One region of the Exiguobacterium oxidotolerans JCM 12280 genome, then DNA from elsewhere that is predicted to be linked to it. Evidence: riboswitches for the same ligand, from Rfam matches in the RefSeq annotation. Region 1 holds a riboswitch; each other region holds the start of a gene.
What was found. Region 1 has a riboswitch for S-adenosylmethionine ahead of P403_RS0104465 (methionine ABC transporter ATP-binding protein). Riboswitches for the same ligand answer to the same signal wherever they lie in the genome.
Positions count from the first base shown of each region.

Region 2: another riboswitch for S-adenosylmethionine. It lies ahead of P403_RS0107495 (LLM class flavin-dependent oxidoreductase); the one in region 1 lies ahead of P403_RS0104465 (methionine ABC transporter ATP-binding protein).
Region 3: another riboswitch for S-adenosylmethionine. It lies ahead of msrA (peptide-methionine (S)-S-oxide reductase MsrA); the one in region 1 lies ahead of P403_RS0104465 (methionine ABC transporter ATP-binding protein).

Region 1 covers NZ_JNIS01000001.1:869,295-874,821, forward strand. The annotation lists gene P403_RS0104450 (MDR family MFS transporter) at 1-96, opposite strand, end outside; gene P403_RS0104455 (MetQ/NlpA family ABC transporter substrate-binding protein) at 169-996, opposite strand; gene P403_RS0104460 (methionine ABC transporter permease) at 1,029-1,694, opposite strand; gene P403_RS0104465 (methionine ABC transporter ATP-binding protein) at 1,691-2,713, opposite strand; SAM riboswitch class I at 2,792-2,898, opposite strand; gene P403_RS0104470 (bifunctional cystathionine gamma-lyase/homocysteine desulfhydrase) at 2,958-4,124, opposite strand; gene P403_RS0104475 (PLP-dependent cysteine synthase family protein) at 4,117-5,040, opposite strand; gene P403_RS0104480 (S-ribosylhomocysteine lyase) at 5,037-5,501, opposite strand; gene P403_RS0104485 (class I SAM-dependent methyltransferase) at 5,505-5,527, opposite strand, start outside.
Region 2 covers NZ_JNIS01000001.1:1,472,027-1,477,553, reverse strand. The annotation lists gene P403_RS0107510 (DUF817 domain-containing protein) at 1-24, shown strand, start outside; gene P403_RS0107505 (DUF2325 domain-containing protein) at 117-1,406, shown strand; gene P403_RS0107500 (DUF975 family protein) at 1,473-2,144, shown strand; SAM riboswitch class I at 2,336-2,440, shown strand; gene P403_RS0107495 (LLM class flavin-dependent oxidoreductase) at 2,513-3,571, shown strand; gene P403_RS0107490 (ATP-grasp domain-containing protein) at 3,568-4,515, shown strand; gene P403_RS0107485 (SRPBCC family protein) at 4,620-5,078, shown strand; gene P403_RS0107480 (PhoX family protein) at 5,164-5,527, opposite strand, start outside.
Region 3 covers NZ_JNIS01000001.1:2,015,816-2,021,342, forward strand. The annotation lists gene P403_RS0110255 (DMT family transporter) at 1-208, shown strand, start outside; gene P403_RS0110260 (Crp/Fnr family transcriptional regulator) at 220-897, shown strand; gene P403_RS0110265 (DMT family transporter) at 910-1,389, shown strand; gene msrA (peptide-methionine (S)-S-oxide reductase MsrA) at 1,857-2,387, opposite strand; SAM riboswitch class I at 2,495-2,601, opposite strand; gene P403_RS0110275 (M20 metallopeptidase family protein) at 2,672-3,844, opposite strand; gene P403_RS0110280 (putative quinol monooxygenase) at 3,933-4,226, shown strand; gene P403_RS0110285 (SH3 domain-containing C40 family peptidase) at 4,285-5,527, opposite strand, start outside.

The DNA of each region.
Region 1 (5,527 bases):
AAAGAATGGCATCGTGATGAACGTCCCGAGCCGCGAGAAAAATGTTCCGAGCAGGACGCCGATCGTCAATGGATGTAACTGGCGTAAACGGTGCAACTAGAATCCCCCTTCAACTAAAAAAATAATGCATCCTTCCATTATATAGGAAGAATGCATCATTCGAGTGAATTATTTGCTGACCGGAACAACGGCCCCTTTGTATTCTTTCGTAATCCAATCCTGGGTCTTTTTCTCGTGTAAGATATCGAGCAATGCCGTCACACGCTCGTCTTTTTCATCACCTTCACGCGTGACGATGATGTTGACGTATGGTGAAGACTCATCTTCAAGGGCAATCGTATCTTTCAACGGGTTCAAACCGTTATCGATCGCGTAGTTCGTATTGATGAGGACTGCATCGCCTTCATTGTTTTTGTATGCTTGCGGTAAGAGTGATGCTTCGATGTTTGTTTTAAACTTAATGTTCTTCGGGTTTTCCGCGATATCTTTCAGTTGTGCATCAGTTGTTTTACCGTCTTTCAACTTGATGAGTCCTTCATTTTGAAGGAACGTCAAGACACGTCCACGCTCCGCGACGTTTGAGCTCGTCAAGATTGTTGCGCCTTTCGGTAACTCGTCAAGCGACTTATATTTCTTTGAGTAAACACCGAGCGGTTCAACGTGGGCGCCGCCTGCATTTTCAAATTTATAAGATTTGTTCTCTTTTTCCTGTTGCTCAAGGTACGGAACGTGTTGGAAATAGTTTGCATCGATTTCTTTTTCAGCGAGTGCCTTGTTCGGCAACACATAATCTTGGAACTTTTTGATTTCGAGTTTGTAGCCTTTTGCTTCATACTCTTTTTGAACGTGCTCTAGGATTTCAGCATGGGGAACGTTTGAGGCACCGATGACAAGTGTCTTCGCGTCGTCTCCTGACGACTCTTCCCCACATGCTGCAAGACTGACTGCTAAGACGGATACGGCTGCTGTACCGACGAATTTTTTCCAAAGTTTCATGAATAATTCCTCCCAAGTTAACTAAAATAGTATTATCGTTTATCGATTGCTTTTACGAGCAGGTCACCAATAATTTGAATGATGAAGACGATGACGAGAATCAACAATGTCGCGATAGCGATGACATCGTTTTGAGAACGCTGGAAACCTTCGATATATGCCATGTCCCCAAGTCCACCTCCTCCGACTACTCCGGCCATTGCCGTGTAACCGACGAGCGCGACGAGCGTAACGGTAATACCGGAGACGATTGCTGGTAGTGCTTCCGGAATCAACACTTTATAGATGATTTGGAACTTCGTTGCCCCCATCGATTCCGCTGCTTCGATGACACCTTTGTCGACTTCACGCAGTGCCAGTTCGACCATCCGCCCGTAAAACGGTGCCGCCCCAAGAATCAGTGCCGGAAGTGCCGCTGTCGGTCCTAAGAACGACCCGACGATGATGAGCGTCACTGGAATCAATAAAATCAACAATATAATAAACGGAATCGAACGGAAGATGTTGACTAAAAAGCTGAGCACGGAATACAGTGCCCGGTTCTTAAACAATAAGTCTTCATTCGTCGCGTACAACAATAGACCAATGATTAAACCGAGTATGAAAGTCGCTAGACCCGCGACGGCTGTCATATAAACGGTACTGCCAGTCGCCGTCCAGACCATTTCCCAATCGATGTCGTTAAAGAATGTCGTCATCGGTGATCCACCTCCACTTCAACGTCACTCGCTTGAAGTTTCGCGATGACCGCTTGTGTTTCATGTGCTGCACCAATCAGTTGGATGAACAACGTTCCGAGTGCACCGTCCTGCGTCTGTCCGACGTTCCCGCCGATGATATTAAATAATAAGGTCGAATCTTTCATGACTTCTGCGAGAATCGGACTTTCTGCTGTCGAACCGACGAATGTCAGCTGGACGATTTTCCCGGTCGGATAGCGCTCACGGAGTTTCGCGAACGTTAACTCGTTTTCTGTAGACGACGTCAGTTGTTTGACGAATTCTTTTGTCATCGCTTGTTTCGGATGCCGGAAGACTTCTGAAACAGGACCCTGTTCGACGATTTTTCCGGCCTCCATGACGGCGACCCGGTGACAGATTTTTTGAATGACGTGCATCTCGTGTGTGATCAAGACAATCGTCAGTTTCAGTTTTTTATTGATGTCGACGAGTAACTCTAAGATTGAGTCCGTCGTTTTCGGATCAAGGGCACTTGTCGCCTCGTCACATAATAAGACGTCCGGGTTTGATGCCAATGCGCGGGCAATCCCGACACGTTGCTTTTGTCCACCGGAGAGTTGCGATGGATAGGCACCTTCACGACCATCGAGTCCGACGAGTTGAATCAGTTCGGCGACCCGTTCTTTCCGACGTGCTCTCGGATATCCGCCGAGTTCGAGCGGGAACATGATGTTTTCTTCGACCGTCCGTGACCAAAGCAAGTTGAAGTGTTGGAAGACCATCGAGACGTTTTTCCGGACACCACGTAATTCTTTCGGTCGTAACGTCGTCATCTCGACACCATCAATTTGAATCGAACCGCTTGTCGGTGCTTCCAACATGTTCAGCAGGCGAATCAAAGTTGACTTCCCTGCACCGGAATAACCAATTATTCCGAAAATTTCGCCGCGCTCGATCGTGAGATCGACGTTTGCGACAGCTTCGACTTCGCCGCGCTTCGAGCGATAAATCTTTCCTACATCCTGTAAACGAATCACTACTGTCCCTCCTAAACATAAAAAAAGTGCGCACGTTTTAGAGCAAACGCGCGCACTTTCGGTACACAAAACCATTTGCTCTCATCTTGCAGACGTTCGTCTGCTGGAATTAGCACCACTTCGGAAATAAATTCCGCGGTTGCCGGGTTTCATCGGGCCAGTCCCTCCACCACTCTTGATAAGAGTTATCGGTATTTAGTTGTTTTTAATATATTTTGAATATTAGCAGGGGTTATTTTGCTTGTCAAACAGTTTTTTCAGAAACTTTTTCGAGCAGACTGAAAGCATGCGTTAAATCTTCTTTCAAATCCTCTGCATCTTCAAGTCCGACCGAGATCCGGACGAGACCATCCGTGATGCCGAGTTCCGCACGGCGTTCTGCTGGAATCGACGCATGTGTCATCCGTGCCGGAACGGAAATCAAACTTTCGACCGCCCCTAAGCTTTCAGCCAGCGTGAAGAAGTGTGATGCTTCGACAAGTTTCTCTGCATTTGCAGCTGAACCGACATCAAAGCTGATCATCCCGCCGAAACCAGTCGCTTGTTTTTGTTGGATCGTATGACCGGGATGCGATGCGAGTCCCGGGTAAAAGATGTTCGAGACGACGTCTTGCGCTTGCAGGAAGCTGACAAGTTCATGTGCTGTCTCTTCGATCGCTTCCATCCGGATACCGAGCGTCCGCAGACCACGGACAAGCAGGAAGCTGTCTTGCGGTCCGAGAATTCCACCCGTCGAGTTTTGGATGAAGTGGAGTTCTTCGCCGAGCGTATCATCGTTGACGACGACAAGCCCTGCGACGACGTCCGAGTGTCCGCCGATGTATTTCGTTGCACTATGCAGCACGATATCTGCCCCCAGCGCGATTGGTTGTTGCAAGTACGGTGTCGCGAACGTGTTGTCGACGACGAGCTTCAAGTCGTGGCGACGCGTGATCGCTCCGATCGCTTCGATGTCCGTCACTTTTAATAACGGGTTCGTCGGTGTCTCGACGTAGAGCATCTTCGTGTTGTCCTGAATCGCCGCTTCCGTCGCAGCAAGATCCGTCGTATCGACGAATGTCACTTCGATGTTGAACTTCGGTAAAACACGTTGCATCAAACGGAACGTTCCGCCGTAAACGTCGTCCGTCATGACGATGTGGTCGCCGGACTGAAGCAGGTTAAAGACAGCATGAATCGCCGCCATTCCTGATCCGAATGCGAATCCACGGACTCCCCCCTCAAGATCAGCAATCAATCGTTCGATGCTCGTCCGCGTCGGGTTTGCTGTGCGCGAGTACTCATACCCGTCTTTTAATTGACCGATTTTTTCTTGCTTATATGTGCTCGTTTGATAGATTGGCGGCGTAACGGCACCCGTTGCCTTGTCTACACCCGTTCCTCCGTGAATCAACGCTGTTTTTTTACGCATGTGTCTCGTCCACCTTTTCAAAGATTTGTTGGCTCAAATACCGTTCTGCACTGTCTGCGAAGACGGTGACAATCGTACTTCCAGGATGGCGCTGTGCGATATCGAGCGCCGAGGCGAGTGCAGCTCCTGCTGAACTGCCGACGAGTAACCCTTCACGTGCCGCCAGTTCATGGACCTTCGTAAAAGCATCCGAATCAGAAATCGTATGAATTTCATCGACTAGGTCGTGCGAAACGAGACTTGGCCACTTGGCTGTCCCGATTCCTTCTGTTTTATGCGGTCCGGCTGGCCCTCCGTTGAGGACAGAGCCTTCCGGTTCGACGATTGCACCTTTTGTCCCGAAACGTTCTTTTAAGAACGCCGTCGTTCCGGCAAACGTCCCACCTGATCCGCATCCGGCGACGAACCAGTCGATGTGACCGAGTTCCGCCACAAGCTCCGGACCAAGTGTCCGCTGATAGGTGACCGAATTTTCTTCGTTTTCGAATTGCAGTGGCACATAACTGTTCGGTATCGTTTGTCCGAGTTCTTTCGCCTTATCGATTGCGCCCTGCATATCGAGTTCAGTCGGCGTGTTGACGACAGTCGCGCCGAGTGCCCGCATCAACGTCTGTTTCTCTTGACTGAACTTTTCCGGGACGACACAAATGACCTGTAAGTCATATTTTTTAGCGGCGAGCGCCAAACCGATGCCGGTGTTGCCGGCAGTCGGTTCGATGATCGTTCCGCCTGGTGTCACGTACCCTTGTTCGATTGCGGCATCAACGAGTTGGATACCGAGGCGGTCTTTGACGCTGCCCCCAGGGTTCATCCATTCGAGCTTCGCCAAAATCCGCGTACCAGCAGGCAAATCGAATGAAGTAATCTCGTACAGTGGCGTATTTCCGACGAGGTCGCGGACTGACTTCGCGATCATCCGAAGACGATGTCCCATTCGTCGCGACCGGCAAGCATTTTCTCGGCATAGTGCTTCGCTCCTTTAAGGTCGTGTGCGCTCGCAAATCCACATTGTGTTTCGTTTTGTGCCGGAATCACTTCAGCCGCTAAGACGTCGTTCAGTGTCTTCTCGACGAGTTCACTCATTTTTTCGACTGAGTCAAAGTTCATCATCGCCATGTAGAAACCAGTCTGGCAGCCCATTGGCGAAACATCGATGACGTCGTCCGAATAGTTGCGGATGTTTTCAGCGAGTAAATGTTCAAGTGTGTGCATCGCACGCATCGGCATTTGCTCGACGTTCGGTTGTGTGAAACGAATATCATATTTGACGACTTGGTCGACTTTACCGTCTTTATAGCCTGCTACACGAATATATGGCGCTTTGACTTTCGTATGGTCCAAGTTAAAGCTTTCTACGTTCATTTTTTTGATTGTCATGATTTATTCCCCCATTTTCTCGGCTT
Region 2 (5,527 bases), 600 kb from region 1:
CCGGCCGTTCACGTCAAACCGTAACCCTTAACAAAAAAATACCTGGTTGTTTTTTTGTAATGGTGAAGCATCTTGACCTTGCTATAGTTGGAAAAAATAGCAAAGGGGTTTTTAACATGATGCATCACGTAATCGAACGAGCGAAGGCGTTAGTGACAAGCAAACTGAACATCGTCGAAACAGCGGATGACTGGAACTTGTTACTCGATGAGATCAACGGAATCGATGAATGGGTCCAGCTGTCGCAGTACTATGCGCCACGTCAAACAACGACGGGGTTAGAAGATTTGGAGGCGGAGCCGGCAGAATGCCGGGGGGCACCAGCCAGTCCGCCTGCTACAGTCATCGAGGAAGTGAAGGAAGAAGTTGAACGGACTATCGAACAACGGTATTCCTATACGTTCGAACGGCAATTAAAGGGTGGTTCGTTACGCGAGTGGTCGAACAGTCATATCTCGGAAACAGAAATCCGCGACTGGAACCTGGAGCACGGGATGGAAGTCCGTGTCCAAGTCCTGCATCAAGATGAGCGGCGGACATCACTTGAAATCCTAGCCGTCGTCGCGACGGACCAGGTAAAACCACTCGCAGAGCGGATCGTGTTTGAAAAGTGCATCGTCAAGAATCACGGGATCATCGAAGCAACGATTGATGGTCCACTGAAAGATGAGACAGGAAAACCGTTCTACTATACGACACCACTTGAAGACATGCGGTTCTTCCAGCTGAAAGCAGGACAACTCGTCGATCTCGTCATGTGGAAAGGTCATCCGGAGACATTGACGATTGTCTGGAAACATGCATTTCATTACGAGGTACCAATCGTGACGGAGTTACCGCAGCGCGACGTATCGAGTGGTTCGCCCGAGTCCGCCGCGACATCCCTCGCGAACAAACAAACGAAAACAGGACGTTACGATAAGATGATGCAGCGGAAACCGAAGGCGAAGAAAGTCAAAAAAGAACGACGCCTCCGGGAGAAAAAAGCCCATCAGCTCGAACGCCTCGATACGACGACGTTACCCGGTCAACCCATCGAATTCGTTGACAAAACGGCGCTCGATTTTGCTTCCTACGACGGGATGCGTCTCGTCATCGTCGGTAATGAGCAACAACGTGCCGTCTACCGTGACTTCTTTGCGGAGACGGGCATCGAGTTAATCCATTTGGGCGGAGACGCCCAAGCCGCAAAAAAAATCGCCTGTCTCGCGAAAAAGACCGACGCAATTGTCGTCGTCAAAAGTCGTGTTTCCCACGCAGCAGCGGCACACGTCCTCGTACAAGCGAAAAAACATGATATTCCGTTTGCGATCGAACGACTCGATGGACGACGCTCCTTGTATACGGCGTGCCAGCAACAGCTTGAAAAAGCAGCAGTTCAGAAATTAAAAAAAGACAAGCGTTAAAAATGAAACCTCCTCAAAGATGTACCGTAAAGTAGAGTAGAACTTATTTTTGAGGAGGATCTTTCGATGTCAAAACAATTAAAATTAGCAGCGCGCGAGTCGTTGCAGGGACGCTGGGGATTCATGGCATTAATGATGCTATTGTTTCTGATCATTCAAGGTGTTCCAAATGGAGCCGCATCATCAGGTAACGATTTCGAGTTCATCGACTTGATTGGCTTACTCTTGTCGATTGTCACGCTCCCAATTGCGATTGGTTGGTCATGGCTTGCACTATCTGTCGCCCGGGACGAAGAGACGAAAATCGCCGACTTGTTTGAGCCGTACAAAATGTTTCTGAAAGCCGTTGGTCTTGCGATCGTTCAGACGATTTTCTTAGGGCTCTGGTTCTTGCTGTTCATCATTCCGGGAATCATCAAGTCATTTTCGTACATGCTGACGTACTACATTTTGCGCGACGAACCGTCAATCGGCATTCTCGATGCGATTACACGTTCACGCCAAATGATGGATGGCCATAAAAAAGAGGCATTTTTCCTTGTCCTTTCGTTCATCGGCTGGTTCTTGCTCGGAATCATTACGCTCGGAATCGGTTTCCTCTGGATTGGCCCGTACTTCAGCGTCACAATCGCGAAGTTCTACGATCGCGTGCGTGGGGAAGAAGTTTCGACGACTGGTCACCGGACAGCCATGATGGATGCAAATCACAATGACCCACCGTTCGTATCACCAGAATGAATTGATTTTGAACAGCACCATATAAAGCAGGGATTGCCATCTTAAACCGATGTGCAATCCCTGTTTTTAGATTCTAGACAAAGAAGTATCAAGAAACAGAGTGATTTTCCAAATGTTTTTTTAATTCCGATAGGAAAAGAAGGTTTAAAGGTTGCTTTACTCCGCTAAAAGATGTACGCTAACTTCAATCATTCTTATCACGAGAAGTCGAGGGACTGGCCCGACGACACTTCAGCAACCCCGCATGAGCGGAAGGTGCTACTTCCAAAAGGAATTCATTCCTTTGAAGATAAGAGCCGACAGTAGACATTCGTCGCTCTTTTCTAAACGAAAAGAGCGATTTTTTATGCAAAAAGGGGGCACGGGGGATGGAATACGGATTTTGGCTACCAATCTTCGGAGGTTGGTTACGGAACGTCGAGGATGAACAAATGCCGGCGACATTCGATTATGCGAAACACGTCGCACAGACGGCAGAACGGATTGGCTTTTCGACGACATTGATTGCAGAATTGAATTTAAACGACATCAAAGGAATAGCCGAACCGAGTCTTGAGGCGTGGACGACAGCAGCAGCCATCGCGGCAACAACGGAACGGTTGGAAATCATGACAGCCGTCCGACCCGGTTTTCATAATCCGGCAACAACAGCAAAGATGGCGGCAAACATTGATCAATTGAGTAATGGACGGTTCACGCTCAACGTCGTTTCGGCCTGGTGGGAGGAAGAAGCCCGTCAGTACAATGGGATTTTTACAGCCCATGACGAACGGTATGCCCGAACGGAAGAATTCGTGACGGTCATGAAAGGATTATGGGCGGACGCATCACCCTACAGTTTTGACGGGGACTACTATCAGCTGGAACGGGCAGAGCTTCACCCGAAACCCGTTCAGCGTCCCGGTATCAAGCTGTACGCCGGTGGTGAGAGCGAGACGGGGAAACAGACAATCGTCAATCACTGTGATGCCTATGTCATGCACGGAGGAACAGTCGATGAAGTCGCGACGAAGATTACGGATATGAAAACCCGCCGCGCGGCGACCGGGAAGCAGCCGCTTGCGAGTTTCGGACTGGCGGCTTATATCATCTGTCGCGAGACGGAAGCAGCAGCGCTCGAAGAATGGCGCCGGATTACGGACGTGAAAGAAGACGGTGCCGGATACGCCGGGTATGACGACTTCGTCAGTAAATCGCAACTCGAACAACAGGTCAAACGAAATGACTATTCCGTCTCAAACCGTGGCTTGCGTCCGAACCTGATTGGGACGCCGGATCAAATCGCAGAACGGATTCTTGAATTTGAAGCGGTCGGCGTGACATTGCTCTTGCTTCAATTTTCTCCCCAACTCGAAGAAATGGAACGCTTTGCCCGCGAGGTCATGCCACGTGTCGAAGCGAAACGAAAGGTAGGTCAACTAAAATGACGAAAATTCATATTTTACACGAAAATCAGGAATGGACGGATCATTTAATCAAGCGACTCGAGGAACTCAACTTACCGTATGAACAGTGGCACCTCAACGAAGGCATCGTTCCACTTGATGAAACACCACCAGAGGGCGTTTTTTACAGCCGGATGAGTGCCTCGTCCCATACACGGGGGCACCGCTATGCACCAGAATTGACGGAAGGGGTCCTCGCTTGGCTCGAAGAACATGATCGGACGGTTTTCAACGGAAGCCGTGCGTTACGACTTGAAGTCAGTAAGGTTAACCAGTACACCGCCTTACGCAAAGCAGGTATCCGTGTTCCGAAAACGACGGCAGCCGTCGGGCGGGATCAAATCGTCCAAGCTGCTCAAAACATCGGAGTATCGTCGTTCATCACGAAACACAATCGTGCCGGCAAAGGACTCGGCGTTCAGTTGTTCCACTCGATTGAAGCACTCGAGACCTATCTTGACGGACCGACATTCGATGAGCCGGTCGACGGCATCACGTTGATTCAAGAGTACATTCAAGCACCTGAACCGTACATTACGCGTTGTGAATTCGTCGGTGGTAAGTTCGTCTATGCGGTCCGTGTCGATACGTCGGAAGGATTCGAGCTCTGCCCTGCCGATGCATGTGTCATCGATGATTTGTTCTGCCCGGTCGGAGAAGAGGTGGCAGAGACGCCGATGAAATTCCAAGTCGTTGAGGGGTTCGATGACCCGATCATCGCGCAATACGAGGCATTTTTGAAGGCGAACCAAATCGCGGTCGCCGGGATTGAGTTCATCAAGGATGCAGACGGGACGATCTATACGTACGACGTCAATACGAATACGAATTACAATTCAGACGCTGAAGCGGCGGCTGGGAAGTTCGGGATGCTGGAACTTGCAAAATTCCTCGGTCACGCGTTAGAACGTCAAACCGTGAAGTGAACACTAAAAACCACTTAAAGTAAGGAAAATACCCTGATTGTTCCGGAGTCGAGCGTTAGAACGACGGACATCGGGGTATTTTTAAACTAAAAGGAGGTGGTGTCATGGTGACGTGGCGCGAAGAAAAGGTACTCCCGATTCCGATTGAACAAGCGTGGCATCTGTTTGACCATGATCGACTGCAACGACTCATTCCGGGTGTCGTCCAGCATGAGGTGATTGAACGTAAACCGGGTGTCGTCGGATCGACGTACCGCCAAACCTATATGCAAGGGAACCGGCTTGAAACCTACATCGTGACCGATCTTGCCTATACGAATGAACCGGACTATAAACAAAATACGATTGGTTTTACGTTAGCAAAGATGTTTCGCCTCGAGATGTCGTTTGCGCTGAAGCGGATTGATGCGACGACCTGTCGTTTGATTTACACGGGGAAAAATGAAGGTGTCAACTTCGTCGGTCGCAGTCTCTTATCGTTAGGCGGAGAACGCGAGAACGAGAAAATCGTCAATGGATTTCTCGAGCGGCTCGAAGCAGAGGTTAAACAAATTCAAAACTAAAAACAGGTGTCTTCCCATTCCAGTCATGACGGAAACGGGAGACACCTGTTTTAGTGAAGAACGATGCAGTCGTTCGTTGTTCAGATTAATGGTGGTGCGAGTACGATTTAGTGTTGCCTGTCGGAAGACCGGAGAGGTAGCCGACACCACCTGTTTTTTGGATGCCGATGCCATCTTGCATCGCTTGTTCAAGCTCTTTCGGGTCAACTGCTGTGATCTGTTTGCCGTCAAGACCTTCACCTGGATGTTGGTAGTTGCTGAGCAAGTAGCTATAGCCACCGACACGGTCGAGCGAACGGAGTCCTGTAGCTTCTGCACCGACGGGAACCGATAAAATACGTGAAAGTTTCTTCGTTTTCAAGTCGTATGCCCAGACGAAGTTGTTCGTGTGCAGTGAGCTGTCCTCACCGATGAACAACGTATTCGAGGCAGCAGAGTAAGCAAGGTTA
Region 3 (5,527 bases), 1.1 Mb from region 1:
CGTACTCGTCGTCGTGACCGAACTGACGTCGATTCAGTTACTCGGCATGACGTGGGCGATGTGTTTGTTGCTCGTCGCACAAATTTTATGTGCATTCGTGATTGATTTGAACGGCTGGTTTGGTGTCATCAAAAAAAGGAGTAACCGGGGACAGTGGATCGGGATCAGTTTGATGCTTGCCGGAGTTGCGATTTTTTCACTGTCCTAAAGGGAGGATCTATGCAGACGATTGAGACCTATTTAAAACAGTACGACTTAGTGGATATTTTTACGGAGACCAGTAAAGGCTATTTACGCATCGAAACGTTTTCGGAAGGGGACCTGTTATGTGTGACGGGTGAACCGATTGACCGGATGTATTTCATCGTCGAAGGAAAAATTAAAATCTCTGCAGCATCGGCTGAAGGGAAACAACGGATTTTACGCTTCAAAAAGGCGATGACGGTGATTGGGGACGCGGAATATATCAACGAACGGGAAGTCTTGAATACCATCGAGGTGATTACGGACGTCGTGGCACTCAGCATTCCGTATGCGATCTTACGTGAGCACAATACGACGAACACCTTTTTACAATTTTTACTGCGGGTCATTACGACCAAATGGTACGCGGACTCGAAGTCAGCATCGTTCCACGTCCTCTACTCGGTCGAAGAACGGTTTGCCGGGTATTTGTTATCGATTACCTCGGACGTTTCCGACAGCCTGTTTTATCAAGAGATGCGAACGTCGAATCTCCACGACGTCGCCGATTGGCTCGGGACGAGTTACCGTCATTTAAACCGCATCATCTCAACGCTTTGTGAGGAAGGAATCTTAGCGAGACGACGCGGGAAAATCATTATTTTAGATGTAGAGCGGATTAAAGAAAAAGCGAACGGAAATAGTTACGAATGAGGAGGGGCTAGCTTGGGATTAGGTATGTTTTGTGCGATTACGGCAGGAATGATGATTAGTTTACAGACGGTATTGAATGCCCGGATGAGTCATGCGTTCGGGGCATGGGCGACGACGACCCTCGTCTTTTTTGTCGGGTTTGTTGGTTCACTGCTTGCGCTACTCGTATTTCGGGGTGGTACATTATCGAACATTCAAACGGTCGAACCGCTATATTTATTTGGTGGTCTGGTCGGTGTCGGTGTCGTATTTTGTGTGATGCGTGGGATTCAGCTGCTCGGTCCATCGATTGCGATTTCGGTCGTCTTGATTTCGCAACTGAGTTTTGCATTATGTGTCGACTTGTTCGGTTGGTTCGGTTTACCGAAACTTGAACTTTCGCTCGGACAAGTCGCTGGATTGATTGTGATGTTAGCCGGTATCTTTGTGTTGAAACGATATCAAGTCGTAGAAATCGAAGCTTCGGATGAGTTGTCGGAAAAGGTATCGTAATTCTTACGGTTAGCTCTGGCAACATCAAGTCGATTTTTCAGCGCGAAGACGAATTAGTAGTTGTGAAATGAAAGCTTCTCCCTTTTTCGTTGCTTTCCTCGGGCGAGGCGCAAGCCGTTGCTCCTTGATCCTCACGGACAACGAGCAGGGTCTTGCCAGCCTCTTGGCAGCGCGTGTTCACGCGCTTTTTCCCGCAGGAGTCAACGAAAAACGAAGCTTTCAGGGTATACCGCAGAGAAAAATCATAGAGTAGCTTTAGAGCGCAATCCGTCTCGAATCGCTTTTAAAGCGAAAAGCAATCGGTCGCGACCCTGCAGCTTTGCTGTAGCGGCGCGGAAGATTGCCGCTTTGAAGACGAGGCGAGACAGGGAAGCGTGAACTGATTGTCTTTCGTTATAGCATATGTACTCTTCATAAGCGTTTATTTGCAACCAAAAAAGCCCACGCGAAGAGCGGGCTTTTTTAGTTTAGACAGAAACTTCTTCTTTCCAAGCCACATCGATGAATTCATCGCGACCTGATGCTTGCCGGTCTTTTTTGTAGTGCTCTGGATTCTTTTTGTGGAAGCCTTGATGATAGTCTTCTGCTGGGTAAAACGCTTGTGCCGCTTCAATTCGTGTGACAATCGGTTGCTTAAAGCGATTGCTCGCAGCAAGCGCGTCACGTGAAGCAATCGCAGCAAGGCGCTGTTCTTCCGTATGATAAAAGATGGCAGGTGCATATTGGGTCCCGCGGTCTTGGAACTGTCCGCCGGCATCTGTCGGATCCGTTTGCGGCCAGTAAAGTTCGAGTAACCGTTCGTATGGGAAGAGTGCCGGGTCAAATGTAACTTCAACGACTTCGACATGACCTGTCGTCCCCGTTTTCACTTGTTCGTATGTCGGGTTTTCCACATGTCCTCCTGTATAACCGGAAACAATTCCGTGAATCCCCGGTAATTCCTCAAAGGGTGTCACCATGCACCAAAAACAGCCTCCTGCGAATGTTGCTTTTTCCATCTATATCTCGTCCTTTCCGCTGGCGTTAGTCGCCCTGTAGTGATTCGTGCTCTGACAGCGAGAAAACGAAAACGACTCCTTTGCTTGGTTGCAAAAGGAGTCGTCGCTTTTTATCAACCAAAGCTTGCGCTTTGCTGGTCGTAGCACCTTGCCACTGAAGGCAGGTTGCTGGGACGTCATCGATCCAGATCTCTCAGTCCACTCTTGATAAGTGTTATATGAAGTTGATTAAATTCGTTATCATTGATGTGATAATAGCATCTCTAAAACGACAAAGTCAATCCTTAAGATTGTAAAGCATGCAGGACGGTTGCGCCTAAGGCTTTTGCACCGATGAGTAACGCCTGTTCATCGATTTCATATTTCGGATGGTGTTGCGGATAAATCGTACTCCCGTCCGTTTTGGCGGACCCCGTAAAGAAGTAGCTTCCTGGGATACGCTCTAAATAATAGGCGAAATCATCGGCTGCCATCATCGGCTTGAGTTCTTTGACAGATGCCTCACCTAAGAAAGCTGTCGCTTCCTTAACGAGATTTGTTTCTACCGGATGGTTCCACAGGGACGGATAACCGGTCGTAAAGTCGATGGAGTAGCTGGCACCGATTCCGGCACATGTCGTCCGGGCAACTAAATCGACCTCTTGCCGTAACTGGTGCCGGAGTGTTTCGTCAAATGTTCGAATTTCTCCGACAATCCGTGCTTCACCGGTAACAATATTTGGAGCCGTTCCGGCATGGAATGAACCAATCGCGACGATGGCAGGTGAAAACGGATCAACGCGACGACTGACGAGGTGTTGGAGATTACAGACGAGTTGCGCCCCGGCGACAAGCGCATCTTGTGTCTTATGCGGCGCTTGCGCATGACCACCCTGTCCGTGGACGACGATTTCAAATTCATCGATGGCACAAAGCGTATGTCCTGCGTGATAGCCGATTGTCCCGACAGGCAAGTCGTTTTCGAGATGCGTACCGAAAATTGCATCGACTCCGTCGAGACATCCGTCTTCAATCATTTGAATGGCACCACCTGGGAAAACTTCTTCCCCGTGTTGATGAATGAACACGATTGTTCCATGAAGCTCTTCTTGCAGTGCTGTAAAGGCCGCCGCAAGACCAAGTGCAATCGCCGTATGTCCGTCATGTCCGCACGCATGCATGACGCCCGGATGAATCGAACGGAAGGCGAGATCCGTTTCCTCCTGCAGTGGCAGGGCATCAAAATCAGCCCGAATGGCGATGGTTTTTCCAGGATATTTTCCTTTGAGGGTCGCGACGATCCCGCTTCCACCGACGTTCCTGCGGTAAGGGAGACCAAGCGCATCATAAAACGAGGCGATTGCATTTGGTGTCCGCACTTCTTGAAAAGAGAGTTCCGGGTGACGGTGCAGATCACGACGTTGTTCAATGATTTGTTGTTCGAGTTGATCGAGTTGAGTGAAGAGTTGCTGTTGCATCATAATCATCCTTTTCGGTTTTTGAGGTATGACTTTCTATAAAACGGGTACAGATAGGAGTAACGAATGATGAGGAGGAAAACAAGTCATGGGAGAAATTATTGTCAACGCGGTCATCACAGTCAAAGCAGGTTTAGCCGATCAAGTCTTTCCGATTTTAAGTACAGTCTACAAAGCTTCACAAAACGAGCCGGGGTGCTTGCGTTATAGCTTACATCAATCGATCGAAGATGAACATCAGTTCATGCTTTATGAAGTCTATCAGGACGAAGAAGCGTTAGAAGCGCATATCGCGTCAGACCACTATAAAGCGTATCGTGAGCAAATCGAATTGTACTTAATCGATCGCCAAGTTACGAAATACGCGGAAATGACATTTTAATGTTAGCTAAAAGAAGCGGACCTCCCGGGTTAGGGAAGGTCCGTTTTTTTTTTAATCATTACATTGATTTGAAACCGAGGAAGTGTTCACGCCAGTGCGGCTCGTAAATCGAACTGATTTGCAGTTGTGATCCTCCGGCATGGATGAAGTGTTTACTATCTAACATGATCCCGATATGCGAGGGACCATCCGTATACGTATTTTCGAAGAAGACGATATCCGAACGTTTTCCGGAACTGATACTTGTGCGCTGATTCGTAAAGAACGCTCCGTACCAGTAACCACGGACATTCGTCCGTCCGCCGTATTTTCCAGCTTGGTTCGTCGCATAGTGAATCAATCCGGAACAATCGAATCCACCATTGGCCACGTTTTGTGAACCCCATGTGTACGGGGTACCGATATGAGCAACAGCAGCTTGAATCAACTTTTCACCACGTGAATTATTTTTCTTGTCGACTTTTGTTTCGCTCGTCACTGTAAGGGCCGTCATCGGGATGTAGACGGGTGTCCAGCCGGACTGGATGACATAGAAGTTACCGACACGGTAACGCGGATACACACGCTTGCCTTGTTCGACTAGACCGGCACCTTTTGGACTAGTGGGTGTATCAAAAAACGAAGTCGTTGTTTTGACCGTATAGACTTTTGAACGATTGATGGCTTGTTCGTTATACCGCATATCCGGTTTACTCGTTCCGATGTAAGGATTAAGGACGTAACCCGTTTGACCATTCGGTAGACGGACTTGCCAAAAATCATCATCAATCGATTTTAACCCGATCAACTTCGTTCCTTTGCTTAAGTGACTCGCCGGGCGACTGTAGGCGACGTCAGCAGAAAAGAGCGGTGTCTGGTTGAAATGGACGTAAAAGACGGTCCCGACTTTGGCTTTAGACGTCGGTTTATTTAAACCGAGCCGACTTGAGTCAACGAATCCGAAGCGTGATCCGATTTTGACGCGTGTGTAGTAACCGCTTTTTCCATAGGTCGTGATTAACGCTCCTTTTTTCAGTGTCCCAATGTTTCCGCTAAGACTGGCTTTCGGATGGACGACCAACTTGTCTTCAGTCACGTAACGTGTTCCTGTCGTCGCGTACAAATCTGCTTTCGTTGCTGCGAGCGAACTCGTCAAGACGTATGCATATTCACCGCGGAAGATGATTCGACTATAGGCGCCGCTCGTCCCGTAAATCGTCAAGCGCGTGTTCTTTTGATGATGCTTAAGAACCGTACTTGAACTGCTTGGGGATTGCTGGATCGGTGTTGTTTTTTGGATGTACAGGCGATCTGTTTTGGCA